DNA from 2 places in the Bradyrhizobium sp. RDM12 genome. Region 2 is predicted to be linked to the other one. Evidence: predicted binding sites of a transcription regulator. Region 2 holds the regulator's gene; the other holds the start of a gene.

Region 1 (13,622 bases), 3.8 Mb from region 2:
TGCACATCTCCGGCGGCGCCGGCATCGGCGGCGTGCTCGAGCCGCTCCAGGCCGAGCCCGTCATCATCGAGGATGATTGCTTCATCGGCGCGCGCTCCGAGGTCGCCGAGGGCGTCATCGTGCGCAAGGGCGCGGTGCTGTCGATGGGCGTGTTTTTGGGCGCCTCGACCAAGATCGTCGATCGCGAGACCGGCGAGATCTTCATGGGCGAAGTGCCCGAGTATTCGGTGGTGGTGCCCGGCGCGCTGCCCGGCAAGCCCATGAAGAACGGACAGATCGGCCCGAGCACCGCCTGCGCGGTCATCGTCAAGCGCGTCGACGAGCGCACGCGTGCGAAGACCAGCATCAACGAGCTGCTGCGGGATTAGTACCAGACTCGTGACAGATGCTCTCTCCATTGCCCGCGACCTCATCCGCTGCCCGTCGGTAACCCCCACCGATGCAGGCGCGCTGGGGGTGCTTGAAACAGCCCTCAATGCAGCCGGCTTCACCTGCCATCGCGTGACATTCAGCGAACCCGGTACCGCCGACGTCGACAATCTCTACGCACGGATCGGCACTGACGGCCCGCACATCACCTTTGCCGGCCACACTGACGTGGTGCCGCCCGGCGACGAAAGCGCCTGGAGCGTCGGTGCCTTCTCGGGCGAGGTGAAGGACGGCTTCCTGCACGGCCGCGGCGCGGTCGATATGAAGGGCGGCATCGCCTGCTCGGTCGCCGCGGTGCTGGAGCATCTCGCCGCCAACGGCGGCAAGCCGCGCGCGGACGGGCAAGGATCCGGCTCGGGCTCGATCTCGTTCCTGATCACCGGCGACGAGGAAGACGTCTCGGTCAACGGCACGATCAAGCTGTTGCAGTGGGTGGCGGAGCGCGGGGAAAAATTCGATCATTGCGTGCTCGGCGAGCCCTCAATGTCGAAGCGCTCGGCGACACCATCAAGGTCGGCCGCCGCGGCTCGCAGTCGGGCACGCTGTATGTCGACGGCGTGCAGGGCCATGTCGCCTATCCGCATCGCGCGGCCAATCCGGTGCCGGATATTTCGCGGCTGATCGTTGCCATCAGCGACGAGCCGCTCGATCGCGGCAGCGCGCAATTCCAGGCGTCCAATCTCGAATTCACCTCGGTCGACGTCGGCAACAGGGCCAATAACGTCATTCCCGGTGAGGCCCGCGCAAAATTCAACATCCGCTACAACGACAACCACACGCAGGCGAGCCTGCGCGAGCTGGTCGAGACGCGCCTGGCAAAAGCCTGCGGCAACCGCATCCGCGCCCGCATCGTCTGGGAGCCGTCGAACTCCAATGTGTTCGTGACCAAACCGGGCCCGTTCACCGATCTCGCGGTCTCCGCGATCGAAGAGGTCACGGGCCGCAGGCCGGAGCTGTCGACCTCAGGCGGCACCTCGGATGCACGCTTCATTTCGAGCTATTGCCCGGTGATCGAGTTCGGCCTGGTCGGCCAGACCATGCACCAGATCAACGAGCGCGTGCCCGTGGCTGACCTGGAGAAGCTGACGAAGGTCTATCGCGGGATATTGACGCGGTATTTTGGGTGAGGCTTTAGCGCCGCTGACGTTTGCCACGCCATCGCTGTCGTCGCCCGCGGGCGATCCAGTTTTCCAGAGACGACAGCGATAGAATCGAGACGCCGCGGCGTACTGGATTCTCCGCCTTCGCGGGGAATGACAGTGGTGGGCGCAGCGAGAGTTTCCCGACTTTGCTCTCTAATAATCCACCTTCACCAGATACAGGCCCTCCGGCGGCGCGACGATGCCGCAGGCGGCGCGGTTGCGGGCTGCGAGCGCTGCGGAGAGATCGTCTGCGGTCCAGCGTCCCTCGCCGACCCAGACCAGCGATCCCACCATCGAGCGCACCTGGCGGTGCAGGAACGAGCGCGCCGAGGTGACAATGATGATCTCGCGTCCATCGCGCAGCACGTCGAGCTGATCGAGGGTTTTCTCCGGCGATTTCGCCTGGCACTCGGTGTCGCGAAAGGTCGTGAAATCGTGCTTGCCGAGCAGGCGCTGTGCCGCTGCATGCATCGCATCCGCATCGAGCCGGCGCGGCACGCGCCAGGCATGGCCGATGTCGAGCGCGAGATTGGCGCGGGTGTTGATGACCCGGTAGCGATAGTGGCGCTTCACGGCCGAGAAGCGCGCCTCGAAAGTATCCGGCACAATGTCGGCTTCGAGGACCGCAATCGGATGCGGACGCAAATGCGCATTCAAGCCGTCGCGAAATCGGCCCGGCGGAAACTGCTTCTCGATGTCGACATGCGCGACCTGGCCGCGCGCATGCACGCCCGCATCGGTGCGCCCGGCGCCATGCACCCGCGCATCCCCGCCGGTCATCGCCTTCACGGCTGCTTCCAGCGCGCCCTGCACCGAAGGCAGCGTCTCCTGCACCTGCCAGCCGAAAAACGGCGCGCCGTCATATTCGATCGTGAGCTTGTAGCGGGGCATCTCAATCCGGGTGGTGTCATCGCCCGGCTTGATCGGGCGATCCAGTACTCCGCAGCTTATCGGTTCGAACCGAAGTCTCGGCGTACTGGATACCCCGCCTTCGCGGGGTATGACAGCGTTAGGTAAATTTGGCTCCTGCCTTCAACGGCACACCCCGCAAGAAGTCGGTGGCCTGCATCCGGGCCTTGCCCTCGCGCTGCAGCTCGAGGATGCGGACCGCACCCTCGCCGCAGGCGGCAGTGAGCCAGTCGTCGAGCACTTCGCCCGGCGCGCCAAAACCCTTCGCAAGCTCGCAACGCAGAATCTTTACGCGCGCATTCTCGTTGACGCCGGCGAGTTCCGTCCAGGCACCCGGAAATGGCGACAGGCCGTGGATGTGGCGCAGCACCGCGCGCGCGGGCTTGCTCCAGTCGATCCGGGCCTCCGCCTTGTCGATCTTGGCGGCATAGGTGACGCCGTCCTCGCCCTGCTTCTTCAACTGGAGCCCGCCGCGCTCGAGCGCGGCCATGGCGCGCACCATCAGATCGGCACCCAGCCGGGACAGGCGGTCGTGCAGATCGGCCACGGTCATGTTGTCGGTGATCGCGAGGCGTTCGGCGATGGCGACGTCGCCGGTGTCAAGGCCGACGTCCATCTTCATCACCATCACGCCGCTCTCGGCATCGCCCGCCATGATCGCGCGGTTGATCGGCGCCGCGCCGCGCCAGCGCGGCAGCAGCGAGGCATGAAGGTTGTAGCAGCCGAGCTTTGGCGCATCGAGGATCGCCTGCGGCAGGATCATGCCATAGGCGACGACGACGGCGGCATCGGCGTCAAACGCGCGAAACTCTTCCAGCGCTTCCGGCGTCTTCAACGTCTTCGGCGCCCGCACGGGAGCGCCGAGTTTTCGCGCGGCCTCTTCCACCGGCGTGGGCTGCAATTGCAGCCCGCGTCGCCCGCCCGGCTTCGGCGCGCGGGTATAGACAGCCACGATCTCGTGGCCATGCGCGACGAGCTCGAGCAGCGTCGGCACGGAGAAATCGGGCGTGCCCATGAAGATCAGGCGGAGAGGCATGGACCGAGAACCTTACTCCGCGCGCTTGGCGGCTTTCTCGAACTTCTTGATCACGCGGTCGCGCTTGAGCTTTGAGAGATAGTCGACGAACAGCACGCCGTTGAGATGGTCGATCTCATGCTGGATGCAGGTGGCATAGAGGCCTTCGGCGTCCTCCTCGTGCAACTTGCCGTCAAGATCCGTGAAGCGCACCCGCACCTTCGCCGGCCGTTCGACCTCCTCGTAATATTCGGGGATCGACAGGCAGCCTTCCTCGTAGACCGACAGATCCTCGGAGGACGCGATGATCTCGGGATTGATGAAGACGCGCGGCTCCGGCCTGGTCTCGCCATCCTGGTCGGGCTTGGCGAGGTCCATGGTGATCAGCCGCAGCGGCTGCGCGATCTGGATCGCCGCAAGCCCGATGCCGGGCGCGTCGTACATGGTCTCGAACATGTCGTCTGCAAGCTTGCGGATCTCCGGCGTGACCTTCTCGATCGGCTTGGAGACCAGACGCAGCTGCTTGTCGGGCAGGATGATGATTTCTCTGAGGGCCATGGCGGGCGATTTAAGCCGCGCGCGACAAGCGGTCAATGCGGCCGGGAACACGTTAACGGTCCGCTAACCATAAAACTCAGCCTTTTGTTAACCATAAAAATTAGGGATCGATTAACCATAAATGTTCGCTATTCGTTCGTGTGCCCAGGCGAATCGGGTAGAAGGGCAGGCATGAACGAGATCATTTTCATGCTCGGCGACTGGCCGGTGCGCAGCATCGATGCGCTGATCGGCTTCGGCGCGCTGGTCCTCATCCTGCTGATTGTCATTGCGGTCGTGATCGCGCGCTCCGGGCGGCGCGGCGCGGAACTCGCGATGGCGCACGCCATCCGCGCCGACGAACTGGAGGAGCGGCTGAGCCAGGTCCTGCACGCCCAGAGCGAGGCCGCCGGCCGCGCCGACGCCATGAGCCAGGCCCTGGCCGGCCGCCAGGCCGAGATGGCGCGGGCCGTCAACGAGCGGCTGGATTCGGTCACCCATCGGGTCGGCCAGTCCATGGAACACTCGACCCGCAACACCATGGAGAGCCTGCGCGCGCTGCACGAGCGCCTCGGCATCATCGACAACGCGCACAAGAACCTTACCGACCTCACCACGCAGGTGACGACCTTGCGCGACGTGCTCGCCAACAAGCAGTCGCGCGGCGCCTTTGGCCAGGCGCGGATGGAGGCGATCGTCCAGGACGGCCTGCCGAAGGGCGCTTACGAATTCCAGTTCACGCTCTCGACCGGCAAGCGGCCGGATTGCGTGGTGTTCCTGCCCGACCAGCGTCCGCTCTGCATCGATGCAAAGTTTCCGCTGGAAGCGATGACGGCGCTGCACGATGCCCGCACCGACGAGGAGAAGCGCATCGCCACGCAGCGGCTGCGCGGCGACGTGATGAAGCATGTCAGCGACATCGCGGAAAAATACCTCGTCACCGGCGAGACCCAGGAGATGGCGCTGATGTTCGTGCCGTCGGAATCGGTCTACGCCGAGATCCATGACGGTTTCGACGACGTGATTCAGAAGGCCTATCGCGCCAAGGTCGTGCTGGTGTCGCCCTCGCTCTTGATGCTCGCGATCCAGGTGATGCAGCAGATCATGAAGGACGCGCGCATGCGCGACGCCGCCGACCAGATCCAGACCGAGGTCATCAAGCTCGGCGACGATCTCGGCCGCTTGCGCGACCGCGTGCTGAAATTACAGAAGCACTTCGCCGACGCGAACGAGGACGTCCGCCAGATCCTGATCTCCGCCGACAAGATCGAAAAGCGCGCAGGGAGAATCGAGGAGCTCGATTTCAGCAAGACCGAAGCGCCCGCCGACGGCCCGCGGCTGGTAGCAACAGGCGCGCCGGAGCTGTTTCCAAGGAAGCTCCAGGCGGGGGAGTGATCGAGGCACACTGTCATACCCCGCGCAGGCGGGGTATCCAGTACGCCGCGGCGGTTGTGGTTGGATCGAGGCGCCGGTGAGTACTGGATCGTCCGCCTTCGCGGACGATGACGGCGTTGAGGTGGTCACATGGGCGGACGCCACTACTACGTCTACATTCTCGCCAACAGGATTGGCGGCACTCTTTACATTGGCGTGACGAATGACCTCATTCGCCGAGTGGCGGAGCACACGTCGAAGGCCATCGAGAGCTTTACTGAAAAGTACGACGTGGCGAGGCTGGTCTATTTTGAACAGTTCGACGATCCAGAGAACGCGATCAAGCGGGAGAAGCGGCTCAAGAAGTGGAACAGGGCCTGGAAGGTCCGATTGATCGAACAGCACAATCCAAATTGGGATGATCTTTATCCCGGGATAGCTGGCCCACCGTGATGGTGTCATACCCCGCGCAGGCGGGGTATCCAGTACTCCGCGGCGGTTGTGATTGAATCGAGGCGCCGGCGGGTACTGGATCGTCCGCCTTCGCGGACGATGACACCGAGAAGGCAACGACACCCAGAATCTGCTAACACCTCCGCATGACCGCACCCGACGCGACCTCCCCTGCCGCAAGCTCCGCCCCCGCCACCTCCTGGCGCGACAGTCTGGCTGTCTACCTGCAGCCGCGGGTGCTGATCGTGCTGTTCCTCGGCTTCTCCTCGGGGCTGCCGCTGGCGCTGTCGGGTTCGACGCTGCTGGTGTGGATGCGCGAGGCCGGGGTCGATCTCAAGACCATCGGGCTGTTTGCGCTGGTCGGCACGCCCTACACGCTGAAATTCCTGTGGGCGCCGCTGGTGGATGCGCTGCATGTGCCGCTGTTCACGCGCGCGTTCGGGCGGCGGCGCGGCTGGCTGCTGTTCTCGCAATTGCTGCTGATCGTGGCGATCCTGCTGCTGGCGATGACCGATCCGGCGAGTTCCCCGTTCTACGTCGCGCTCGGCGCGCTGCTGGTGGCGACGACGTCGTCGACGCAGGACATCGTGGTCGACGCCTTCCGCGTCGAGAGCCTGCCCGAGAGCGAGCAGGCCGCGGGCATGGCGGCCTATGTCGCGGCCTATCGTATCGGCATGCTGGTCTCGACCGCGGGTGCGCTGTTTATCGTCTCCGGGTTCGAGAGCACCGGCATCACGCGCACGTCGGCCTGGATGTGGGGCTATGTGGTGATGGCGGCGATGGTGCTGATCGGCACGATCACGGCGCTCGCCGCGACCGAGCCACCGCAATCGGTGCGGGCGGAAGCTGTGACGCACGACGAGACCGCGTTCACGCGCGTGCTGCACGCGGCGATCGGCGCCTTCTCCGAGTTCCTGTCGCGCAAGGACGCGCTCGCCGCGCTCGCCTTCGTCGTGCTGTTCAAGTTCACGGATGCGTTCTCGGGAACGATGACGGCGCCGTTCGTGATCGACCTCGGCTTCACCCGTAATGACTATGCGGCCATCGTGAAGGGCGTCGGCCTCGCCGCCACCCTGATCGGCGGCTTTGCCGGCGGTTTTATTGCAAGGCGTTATTCGCTCGCGACCTCGCTCTGGATCGGCGGCGTGGTGCAGGCGCTGGCGAACCTGACCTTCTCCTGGCTCGCGCTGGTCGGCACCAATCAATGGGCGCTGGCACTCGCGATCTGCGCCGAGAATTTCACCAGCGCCGTCGGCACCGTGATCTTCGTCGCCTACCTCTCGGCGCTGTGCCAGAACCCGCTGCACACGGCGACGCAATATGCCCTGCTCACCGCGCTTGCGGCGGTGGGGCGAACCTATCTCTCGTCGGGGGCCGGCTTCGTGGCCGAAACCACCGGCTGGCCGCTGTTCTTCGTGATCTGCGTGCTGGTGGCGATCCCGAGCCTGGTGCTGATGACCTGGCTGCAGAAGCGCGGGCATTTTGAAGCGCTGGGGCCGGTGCGGGTGTAGCGCCGGCCGCTCCTACTTCCGCACCAGGCTCCACTTCGTCACCACGGCCTCGCTCATCTGGCCGGGATCGCTGGCGCAGGCGATCTCGTCGACCTTGACCGAGATCTCCTTGCCGACGAACGATTTCAACTGCGTGGCCTGCGTATCGCTGGAGGTGACGAGCTGGAAGGTTTCAGGTCCGGTCTCGAGATTGCACAACCCGTTCGGCGCCGGCAGGCGGCGCGGCTCGGAGGTGATCTGGTACATCGCAATCCGCTTGCCGGCGTTCTTGACGTCGCGGATCTTCATCGCGTTCAGCTCGCCCGAGAGCACCTCGCCGGCGCTGATCGGCTTGCCGGGCTTCGAGGGCGGCTGCGCCTCGTCGTCCTGCTGCGCGGCGATGGCCGGTGTCACCAGCAGCAGCATCGTCGCAGCCAAAGCCGATCGTGTGGCGAAAAGTTTCGTCATGTCGTCCGTTCCGTCAAGTCTGGATGGCTAGAACAGGGTCCGCTGCCGCATCGCGGCGGATAGCGTGCCCTCATCGAGATAATCAAGCTCGCCACCAACGGGCACACCATGGGCCAGCCGGGTTACTTTTACGTTGGCGTCCTGAAGCAGGTCGGTGATGTAATGCGCGGTGGTCTGTCCGTCGACGGTCGCATTCAACGCAAGAATGATCTCGTGCACCTCGGCCGCATGCGCGCGCGCGACCAGCGCGTCGATGGTGAGGTCCTGCGGGCCTACGCCATCGAGCGGCGACAGGGTCGCGCCCAGCACGTGGTAGCGGCCGTGCGTCGCATTGGCCCGCTCCAGCGCCCAGAGATCGGCGACGTCGGCGACGACGACGATGATGGCGGGATCGCGCTTCGGATCGATGCAGACGGTGCAGGGATTTTGCGTATCGATGTTGCCGCAGGTCTTGCAGACCTGAACCTTGTCGAGCGCGACCTGCAAGGCGGAGGACAGCGGCATCATCAGCGCTTCGCGCTTCTTGATCAGATGCAGCGCCGCGCGCCGCGCGGAGCGCGGGCCCAGGCCCGGCAGCCGCGCGAGAAGCTGGACCAGCCGCTCGATTTCGGGACCTGCAACCGCGCCCATATTACTGGCCGAGCAGCCCCGGCGGCAGGCCGAGGCCGCCGGTCAGCGACTGCATCTTCTCCTGCATCGCGGTCTCCGCCTTGCGGCGGGCATCACCGAGCGCGGTGACAAGCAGATCTTCCAGCACTTCGCGCTCTTCGGGCTTCATCAGCGAAGGGTCGATCTTGACGCCCTTGACTTCCATCTTCGCGGTCATGCGCACGGCGACGAGACCGCCGCCGGAGATGCCCTCGACCTCCACATTGGCGAGTTGCTCCTGCATCTCCTGCATCTTGGATTGCAGCTGCGCCGCCTGCTTCATCATGCCGAGAAAATCAGCCATGGGTGTTCGTCCTTGGAAAGATCGGCTCTAGAGATCGTCGTCGGCGTCGGAACCGTCGGGCGGATCGTCAGAGCCATAGTCGGCGTTAATATTGGCCTCCGGGGTCTCGGGGGCAAGCCTGCGGACCTCGACGACCTTTGCACCGGGGAAGCGCGACAGCACCTCCTGCACGCGCGGATCGGCCTCGGCGGTGCGCGCATGTTCCTGCTTGGCGGCCTGGCTCACCGAGCGCAGCGTCGCCTGGCCCTGCTCATTGGAAACGATGATGGTCCAGCGGCGGCCGGTCCACAGCTCGAATTTTCGCGCGAGCTCGGAGATCATGGTTTTCGACGCGTTCGGCTCGAGCGCGACCTCCAGCCGGCCCTCCTCGAAACGAACGAGGCGCACGTCGCCTTCGAGCGCGCTCTTGGTAATGAGGTCGCGCTTCTGCCCGGCGAGCGCCACGAGCTGGGTGAAGCTGGTGATGCGCAGCTGGGGTGCCGCCGCTTGCGGGTCCGGCGCGGGCGCCGCCATCTGCGGCCGGGCACCGCCGCCGAACGAAGTCGGCGCCGAGGTCGGCATGCGAACCGGCGCAGCAGAGGTCACGGATGCCGCGGAAGCCATCGGTGCTGCCGGAGCGCCGCTGCGCGCGGCACCGCCGCCGCCCACAACCGGCGAACCGCCGCCGTTCTGCTCCAGCATCCTGATCGCTTCGTCTGGCGTCGGGAGATCAGCGACGTAGGCGATGCGCACCAGCACCATCTCGGCGGCCGCAGCCGGGCGCGTCGCGCCCTGCACCTCGGTGATGCCCTTGAGCAGCATCTGCCACATCCGCGACAGCACGCGCATCGAGATCTTCGAGGCGAAATCCTTCGCGCGCACGCGCTCGGTCTCGCCATAGGCGACGTTGTCGGCGGTGGCCGGCACGATCTTCACGCGGGTGACGAAATTGACGAACTCGGCGAGGTCCGAGAGCACCACGATCGGATCGGCGCCGACGTTGTACTGGTCGCGGAACTCGTTGAAGGCGCTCGCGATGTCACCGCGCGCCAGCGAATCGAAGAGGTCGATGACGCGGGTGCGGTCGGCAAGGCCCAGCATCTGCCTGACCGCATCGGCCTTCACCTGGCCTGCGGCATGCGCAATGGCCTGGTCGAGCAGCGACAGCGAATCGCGCACCGAGCCTTCGGCCGCGCGCGCGATGATGCCGAGCGCCTCGGGCTCGATCCCGACGTTTTCCTTCGCGGCGATGTTGGCGAGGTGCTTCATCAGCACGTCGGCGTCGACGCGGCGCAGGTCAAAACGCTGGCAGCGCGACAGCACCGTGACCGGAACCTTGCGGATCTCGGTCGTGGCGAATACGAATTTTGCGTGCTCCGGCGGCTCCTCGAGCGTCTTCAGAAAGGCGTTGAACGCCGCCGTCGACAGCATGTGGACTTCGTCGATGATGTAGACCTTGTAGCGGGCGCTGGCCGGCGCGTAGCGCACGCTGTCATTGATCTGGCGGACGTCGTCGACGCCGGTATGCGATGCCGCGTCCATCTCCAGCACGTCCATGTGCCGGCTTTCCATGATCGCCTGGCAATGCACGCCCAACGCCGGCATGTGGATGGTCGGGCCCTTCACCGAGCCGTCCGGCATCTCGTAGTTGAGCGCACGGGCCAGAATACGCGCGGTGGTGGTCTTGCCGACGCCGCGGACGCCGGTGAGAATCCAGGCCTGCGGAATGCGCCCGGTCTCGAACGCATTCGAGACAGTGCGGACCACGGCTTCCTGGCCGATCAGATCGTCGAACGAGGAGGGGCGGTATTTGCGCGCGAGAACGCGGTAAGGCGCGTTGGCGGCCTGGCCGGCGCTATCAGGATCAGGAGGGGCGCCAGCGTCGGTCATCGGTCAATCCGCAATGGAATGTCTCTCGGCTGGCTTTTGCGGACAGGAGCGCGCAGGCGGGAAGCCCGCCGGCGCAATTCGCTCGAAAAAACAGGTAGGAGACTGACGAGCGACCCGATCCGGACCTCGTTAGGGCTGCTTCCTTCCGGACCTGACCCGGTTGGCGAGTGGCTCGTCCACCGCCAATCTCCCGGTCCCTATTTGGGGCCAAAAGGTCGGGAAAGCAAGCGGGGATCATCCTGGCGGCTTGATCTTGCCCAGCATCCGGGCAATTCCGGGTCAGCCCAGCCGACAGGCTGTGCTTTCGCAGCCTCCGCCGCCTTGGTAAGAACGCTGCCGGAACCCCACCTGATCAGAAAAGCGATTGATCCCAATGGTTACACGTCGTGATGTTGCATCGATTGTCGGACTTGGCGCCATCGGCGCGGTAACCGCGGGCGCGCTGGCCTCTCCGGCCGTGGCCCAGGCGGCCGATCCCAACGAATCGACCTTTGCCCGCATCCGCCGCACCAAGAAGATGCGGATCGGCGCGGTCGGCGGCGGCGCGCCCTATTACATGAAGGACCTCGCCAGCGGCCAATGGAAGGGTTTTTACGTCGACATCGCCAAGGCGCTCGCCGACGACATGGAAGCCGAGCTCGAGATCACCGAAACCACCTGGGGCAATTCGGTGCTCGATCTCCAGTCCAACAAGATCGACATCTTCTTCGGCCTCAACCCCACCCCGAAGCGCGCACTGGTGGTCGATTTCTCGGTTCCGGTCTTCAACAACGCCTTCGGCATCCTCTGCAAGAAGGACTTCAAGCCGAAGAGCTGGGCCGAGCTGAACTCGCCTGACATCAAGATCGCGGTCGACCAGGGCTCGTCGCACGACCAGGTCGTCAGCCGCCTGACGCCGAAGGCGCAGATCTCGCGGCTGAAGAGCGCCGACGACGCCACCGCCGCGCTCCAGACCGGGCGCGTCGACGCGCAGTGCCTGATCACCATGCTGTCGCTAACCGTGCTGAAGAAGAACCCCTCGCTCGGCCAGTTCGTGCTGCCGACGCCGGTCTTCGCCACGACGTCGAATGCCGGCTTCCGCCGCGAGAACGACAAGACCTTCCGCGACTACGTCAACACATGGATCGACTTCAACAAGGGCCTCGGCTTCATCCGCAACGCGATCATCACCAACATGGAGCTGGTGGGCGTGACGGAGGCGGACATCCCGCCGGGCGTTTCGCTGTAAGTGATGAAGTCAAGGCTGACTCGCTCCGCTCTGCACCCTCTCCCGCTTGCCAAGCGTGAGAGGTGAAGCAAGAAAGCACGCATGTATCAGTGGGACTTCGGCATTCTCTGGAGCTATCGCTGGCTCTTTCTCAACGGGCTTGGCGTTACCGTCGGCTTCACCGTGGTCATTGTCGTGCTCGGCCTGGTGTTCGGCCTGTTCGGAGCGTTCGGCAGCCTGTCGCGCTTAAAGCCCGTGCGCCTGACCGCGCTCACCTTCATCGAGGCGTTCCGCTGCACGCCGATCCTGGTGCAGCTGATCTGGTTTTATTACGCGCTGCCGATCCTCGCCGGCGTCGAGATGACGCCGATCACGGCCTCTGCGCTGGCGCTCTCGCTCTATGGCGGCTCGTTCTATTCGGAGATCATCCGCGGCGGCATCATCTCGATCGACCGCGGCCAGTCGGAAGCGGGCGCCGCGCTCGGCATGACGCCGGGGCAGTCCATGCGGCGGATCGTGCTGCCGCAGGCGATCAAGCGCATGATCCCGGCGCTGATGAACCAGTCGATCATCCAGTTCAAGAACACTTCGCTGGTCTCGGTGCTCGCGGTGCCCGATCTCGTCTATCAGAGCCAGGTCGCCGCACATGACAGCTACCGGCCGCTGGAAACCTACACCGCCGTCGCGGTCGCCTATGCGGCGATCCTGATTCCCCTGACCATCCTCGCCAGGCGTGGCGAGAAGCGACTGGCGGTCAGCGAATGAGCGAGACGTCAAAGATCGAGATCCGGGCCTTGCGCAAGAGCTTCGGCAGCAACGAGGTCCTCAAGAACATCAATCTCGACGTCGCCAAGGGCGGCGTCGTGGCGCTGATCGGCCCGTCCGGCTCCGGCAAGTCGACGCTGCTCCGCTGCATCAACCTGCTGGTCGTGCCCGACGGCGGCAGCGTCCGCGTCGGCGACACGCGCTTTGCATTCGGCGATGGTTCAAAACTGCCCGACGTGAAGACGCTCGCCAAATTTCGCGCCACCACCGGCATGGTGTTCCAGCATTTCAACCTGTTCCCGCACATGACGACGCTGCAGAACGTGATGGAGGGACCGGTCACGGTGCGGCGCATGGCCAAGGCCGACGCCGAAAAGCTCGCACGCGCGCAACTCGCCAAGGTGGGCCTTGCGGAGAAGGCGGATCAGTATCCCGCGACGCTCTCCGGCGGCCAGAAGCAGCGCGTCGCGATCGCCCGCGCGCTCGCGATGGAGCCGGATGTCATGCTGTTCGACGAGGCAACGTCGGCGCTCGATCCCGAGCTCGTCGGCGAGGTGCTCGCCGTCATCCAGCAGCTAGCCTCCGAAGGCATGACCATGGTGATCGTGACCCATGAGATCGCTTTTGCCCGCGAGGTCGCCGACCGCCTCATCTTCATGCGCGACGGCATCGTCGTCGAGGAAGGCCCGGCGCGGCAGGTGATCGACAATCCGCAGGAAGCCGCGACGCGCGCTTTCCTCAGCCATTTCCACCGCACCGGCGCTTTGCCGCCGGCCAACGCGACACCATGATGCCCGATATCGACCGCGTCTATCTCGTCACCGGTGCCGCCAGCGGCATCGGCCGCGCCACCGCAAAGCTGCTCGCAGCGCCGGGCGTCGCACTGCTCCTCCACACGCGCTCGAACACTGAAGGCCTCGACGCCACGGCCGCGGAAGCCGAAACGAAAGGTGCTGTGGTCGCAAAATGCCTCGGCGATCTCGCCGGGGAAGCAGCCGTCACCGATGCACTC
Region 2 (4,463 bases):
TCGGGCTCGTCGCGCTGGTGCAGATCGGCATGCCGAACCTGTTTGCCTCGCCCGATCATTCGACCACCGCGCGCATCGCGCTGTGGGGCGGCCGCGAGATCGCGATGCTGTTCATGGCCTCGATGATCGCGGGGCTTGCGACCACGCCCTATGCCGCCTTCCATTTCCACCGCGTCACGCCCTACGGCGTGCTGGCCAATCTCGGCGCGATGCCGGTGGTGTCCGCGCTGGTGATGCCTGCGGTTGGGATTGCTCGCTGCGCCCTTCGGGCTCGACGGCGTGTTCTGGTGACTCATGGGGATCGGCATCGACTGGATGGTGGCGGTGTCGCGCTGGGTGGCGGCGCTGCCCGGAGCGATCGGCCACGTCGGCGCTTTCGGCACCGCGCCGCTGATCGCGGCGAGCGTCGGGCTGATCCTGATGGGCTTGCTGCGGACGCCCTTGCGCTGGTCGGGCGTACTCGTGCTCGTCGCGGCGATCGTCTGGGGGCTGTCGGTTCGGCAACCCGACATTCTCATCGCCGGTGACGGGCAGAGCGTCGCGGTGCGGGGCAGGGACGGGCAGTTGCATCTGATCCGGACGAGCAAGGACAGCTTTCTGCTCAAGGAGTGGCTCGCGGCCGATGCGGACTCCCGCGATGCCGGGAGCGCCTCGCTCAGTGACGGCGTGTCGTGCGACGACACCGGCTGCGTGACGCCACTCGCCGACGGGCGCATGATTGCGCTGGCGCTCCGCATCGACGCGCTGGCCGACGATTGCAGCCGCGCGGCACTGGTGGTGACGGCAAGGCCCGCGCCGCCGGATTGTGGTGCGATGGTGGTCGATCGGCCGCGTCTCGCGCGCCAAGGCGCGCTGGCGCTGACGCCGCGCGGCGACGGCTTTGCCATTCAGGCGGTGAAGGCGAGGGGCGCAAACCGCCCCTGGTCGCCGGCGGCGGCCGGCGATGGAGATTTCGAACAGTCCCTCATGCCACGGTCGGCAGCTCCGCGTTCCAAAGACGCAACGCCGGCCGACGCCGACCTGCAGGCCGAGGATTAAGATCGACCGCTTAGCCGATCGGCAGGCGCGGCGGCGTGGAGCGGCTGTCGGCGATCTGCGGCTTGTGCTCGCGCTCGCCGAGCGGCTGGGTTACCGGCAGTTGCAGCACGGTCGCACGCTGGCCTTCCACGAGCTGCGTTACCAGCACGTATTTGCCGTCGGGGAATTCGATCGCGTCGTGATGGCGGTCGGGAATGTGCGGATCGACCTTGCCGAACTTGCCGACACGCGAATTGATGGTGCGCGTCCAGATCCAGCGATTGTCGTAGCGGACGTTGTCGGCGAAGGCGAGCTCCGTTCCCGGCAGCAGGCAGACCGCGACGGACATGTCGGCTTCGGAGGCGAAGCCGCGCGTCGAGGTGCCGCGGAACGTTGTCGTGACGATGGTCTCACCGACTTCTGCGGGACGCGTCGCGACGGCATGCAGGCTATAGTCACACATCGGGTGCTCCTCAATCAGGATAGAGCACCGGCGCCTCTGTCTCTGAGGCACAGGCCCCTATCAGAGTGGAAGCTGATCATATGCTTGTTTGTTGGCAAATCTGCGGCTCGCATCGACAGAGCGCGATCACATTATCTTTTGCAAATGCACGAGGAACAAAGCCTGCTCCCGCGCATTCGGTGAGCGCGTCATCTCAGCGGCCTGCGGGCGCCGACCAGCCCGAATATTGCCAGGCCGGCTGCGTCGGCTGTGCGACGGGCGTTGCGGGCATCGCGGAATTGCTCGCTCGTTGCCTGTGGCGCTTTGCGCGCGTGATGCTGCGGCTGAGCAGCCAAGGCCTGCGACCCCATCAAGGCCTGCGAGCCTAAGGCCTGCGGCGCCGATGCTGCGATCAGCGTCATCGTGGCGGTGCCCAAAATGATCTTGCGCATGGTGGTCTCCTCGGTCGGTCAAAGCGCCTGCGAAGCGATGGGGCTTCGTTGCGGCGTGCCGAGGATGTAGCGCTGGAGAGGTAGCCGGATAATCTGTGCAAAACCAGAAAGACCATCCAGCCGGAGCGGACAATCGTCCGCTCCAATCGTTGCTGACGGTCGTCGATCGCGACCCGCTCAGTACTTCCGGTACAGCCCGATCAGCTTGCCCTGGATCTTGACCCGGTTGGGCGGCAGGATGCGGACTTCATAGGCCGCGTTCGCCGGTTCGAGTGCGATCGAAGCACCACGGCGGCGAAAGCGCTTCAACGTCGCTTCCTCATCGTCGATCAGGGCAACCACGATGTCGCCGGTATCGGCGCTCTCGTTGCGCTGAATCAGCGCCATGTCGCCGTCGAGAATGCCGGCCTCCACCATGGAGTCGCCGCGCACTTCCAGCGCGTAATGCTCCCCGGAGCCGAGCATGTCGGGCGGGACGCTGATGGTGTGGCTGCGGGTCTGCAACGCCTCGATCGGCGTACCGGCCGCGATCCGGCCCATCACGGGCACCGCGACGGGACGCTCGCCCTCGTCGGCCTGCGGACTCGACGTCGTGCGCACCTTGCCGAGATTGCCTTCAATGACGCTCGGCGTGAAACCGCGGCGGCTGCCGGCGGCGGCCTGGAGCTCGGGCAGCTTGATCACCTCGATGGCGCGGGCGCGGTTGGGCAGGCGGCGGATGAAGCCGCGCTCCTCGAGCGCAGTGATCAGGCGATGGATGCCCGATTTCGAGCGCAGATCGAGCGCGTCCTTCATCTCGTCGAAGGAGGGCGGCACGCCGCTTTCCTTCAGACGCTCGCTGATGAACCGCAGGAGCTCGTATTGTTTGCGCGTTAACATCTCGACCAAAATCCCCCGGTTGATGTCGTTCGATTCCGAGACGCTGAATTCAGCAATAAGCCGCTACATGCTCGAAACAAATCATGAACGGACACTATATGTTCGATACATGTTCCGCAACTGCTTAATTTACCGTGAACGCGACAAAGTTCGCAGAACGGTTGCGAACGATGCGCTCAAACGGGCAGCCGCAGCACCTCGCAAGGCGCTCCCGCTTCGGCCTTCGGTGCTAACGGTGCGCGCACGAGAAGTGCCTGTGCCGCAGCGAGATCTGCAAGCAGCGAGGAGTCCTGGTGGTTGACGGGAAGGGCGACGAGGGTGCCGTCATCACGCAGATCGAGGCGGGCGCGAAGATAATCCTCGCGCTGGTCATTGGCGCCGATGTCGCGGCCGAGCACGGCGCGTTCGCGACGGTGATGAATCACCGAACGGCCCGACAGCGCTCGAATCAGCGGCACCATGAACAGGAAGCCGCAAACGTAGGATGATGCAGGATTGCCAGGCAGGCCGATCACGTGCATCGCGCCGAGCTGCCCGTTCATCATCGGCTTGCCCGGCCGCATCGCGATCTTCCAGAACGCCATCGAGGTGCCTTCATCGCGGAGCGCCTGCTGCACCAGATCGTGGTCGCCGACCGAGGCACCGCCCGTCGTGACCAGGATGTCGGCGCCGGATTCGCGCGCGCGGCGGATGCCGGCGGAGGTGGCTGCAAGCGTGTCAGCGGCAATCCCGAGATCGATGGTGTCGGCTCCCTCGCTCCGGGCGAGCGCATGCAGGGCGTAGCCGTTGGAATAGACGATCTGGCCATGACCAGGCGTCGTGCCCGGCATCACCAGCTCGTCGCCGGTGGCAAGAATCGCGACCTTCGGACGCCGGCGAACGGCAAGCTGCGGGTGGTTCATGCCGGCGGCCAGCGCGAGGTCGCGCTCGGTCAGCCGCGCGCCCGCGCGCAGCAGCACGTCACCTTCGCGAAAATCGATGCCGGCTGGACGAATGTGCCGCCCGGCGACGGCGGCCTCCTTGATCGTGATGCGCTTGCCGTCGGCGACGGTGTCCTCCTGGATCACGATCGCATCGGCGCCGTCGGGGACGACGCCGCCGGTGAAGATCCGCACAGCTTCTCCAGCGCCAACAGTTCCTGCAAATGGACGGCCGGCTGCGACCTCGCCAATGACGTTGAGCTGCGCATCGACCCTGGCTGCATCCGCCGCTCGGACAGCATAGCCGTCCATCGCCGACATCGCCTGCGGCGGCTGCATGCGCCGCGCCGCGACGTCGTGCGCGAGCACGCGATGAAAGGCCGCATCGAGCGCGACCGTTTCCTCGGGCAGCGGCTCCGCGCCGTCGAGCACGGCGGCCAGCGCATCAGTAACCGGCATCAAGGCCACGGTGAACTCCCGCAACAAAAGCGAAGGAATTGGTCGGCAAGGTTCTAGCCGAGCCGAGGGCCGACGCAAAAAGGGCCTCCTCTAGCGAGAAACCGCACTTCCTTTCGGCGCCAGCTCGGCTTACCTTACCTTCCATGACGAAACTGCTCGAGAAGGCGCTTCAAGCCGTGCGACAGCTTCCTGCGGATAGTCAGGATGAGATCGCCCGCGCAATGCTGGCTTTGACCGGCAACGCTGGAGAGCCCGAGGAGATCGATCCCGCACATCTTCCAGCGGTCCTCGAGG

What was found. Region 2 encodes LexA, which represses DNA repair genes until DNA is damaged. Its sites were predicted from a motif close to TGTTCNNNNTGTGTTCNG; they were not measured.
Region 1: ACTGJ9_RS02600 (DNA recombination protein RmuC) is a predicted target of LexA. The motif match lies at 4,176-4,193, and genes of this name have one in related genera.

What each region holds. Positions count from the first base shown of each region.
Region 1 covers NZ_CM133064.1:530,330-543,951, forward strand. The annotation lists gene dapD (2,3,4,5-tetrahydropyridine-2,6-dicarboxylate N-succinyltransferase) at 1-368, shown strand, start outside; partial or broken gene dapE (succinyl-diaminopimelate desuccinylase) at 379-1,556, shown strand; gene truA (tRNA pseudouridine(38-40) synthase TruA) at 1,725-2,462, opposite strand; gene fmt (methionyl-tRNA formyltransferase) at 2,581-3,516, opposite strand; gene def (peptide deformylase) at 3,529-4,053, opposite strand; gene ACTGJ9_RS02600 (DNA recombination protein RmuC) at 4,225-5,427, shown strand; gene ACTGJ9_RS02605 (GIY-YIG nuclease family protein) at 5,557-5,859, shown strand; gene ACTGJ9_RS02610 (AmpG family muropeptide MFS transporter) at 6,006-7,370, shown strand; gene ACTGJ9_RS02615 (hypothetical protein) at 7,383-7,817, opposite strand; gene recR (recombination mediator RecR) at 7,845-8,447, opposite strand; gene ACTGJ9_RS02625 (YbaB/EbfC family nucleoid-associated protein) at 8,449-8,769, opposite strand; gene ACTGJ9_RS02630 (DNA polymerase III subunit gamma/tau) at 8,797-10,638, opposite strand; RNA gene ffs (signal recognition particle sRNA small type) at 10,733-10,829, opposite strand; gene ACTGJ9_RS02640 (transporter substrate-binding domain-containing protein) at 11,012-11,866, shown strand; gene ACTGJ9_RS02645 (amino acid ABC transporter permease) at 11,948-12,610, shown strand; gene ACTGJ9_RS02650 (amino acid ABC transporter ATP-binding protein) at 12,607-13,401, shown strand; gene ACTGJ9_RS02655 (SDR family NAD(P)-dependent oxidoreductase) at 13,401-13,622, shown strand, end outside.
Region 2 covers NZ_CM133064.1:4,863,513-4,867,975, forward strand. The annotation lists partial or broken gene ACTGJ9_RS23760 (ComEC/Rec2 family competence protein) at 1-1,038, shown strand, start outside; gene ACTGJ9_RS23765 (hypothetical protein) at 1,049-1,480, opposite strand; gene ACTGJ9_RS23770 (hypothetical protein) at 1,669-1,911, opposite strand; gene lexA (transcriptional repressor LexA) at 2,089-2,790, opposite strand; gene ACTGJ9_RS23780 (molybdopterin molybdotransferase MoeA) at 2,967-4,178, opposite strand; gene ACTGJ9_RS23785 (hypothetical protein) at 4,313-4,463, shown strand, end outside.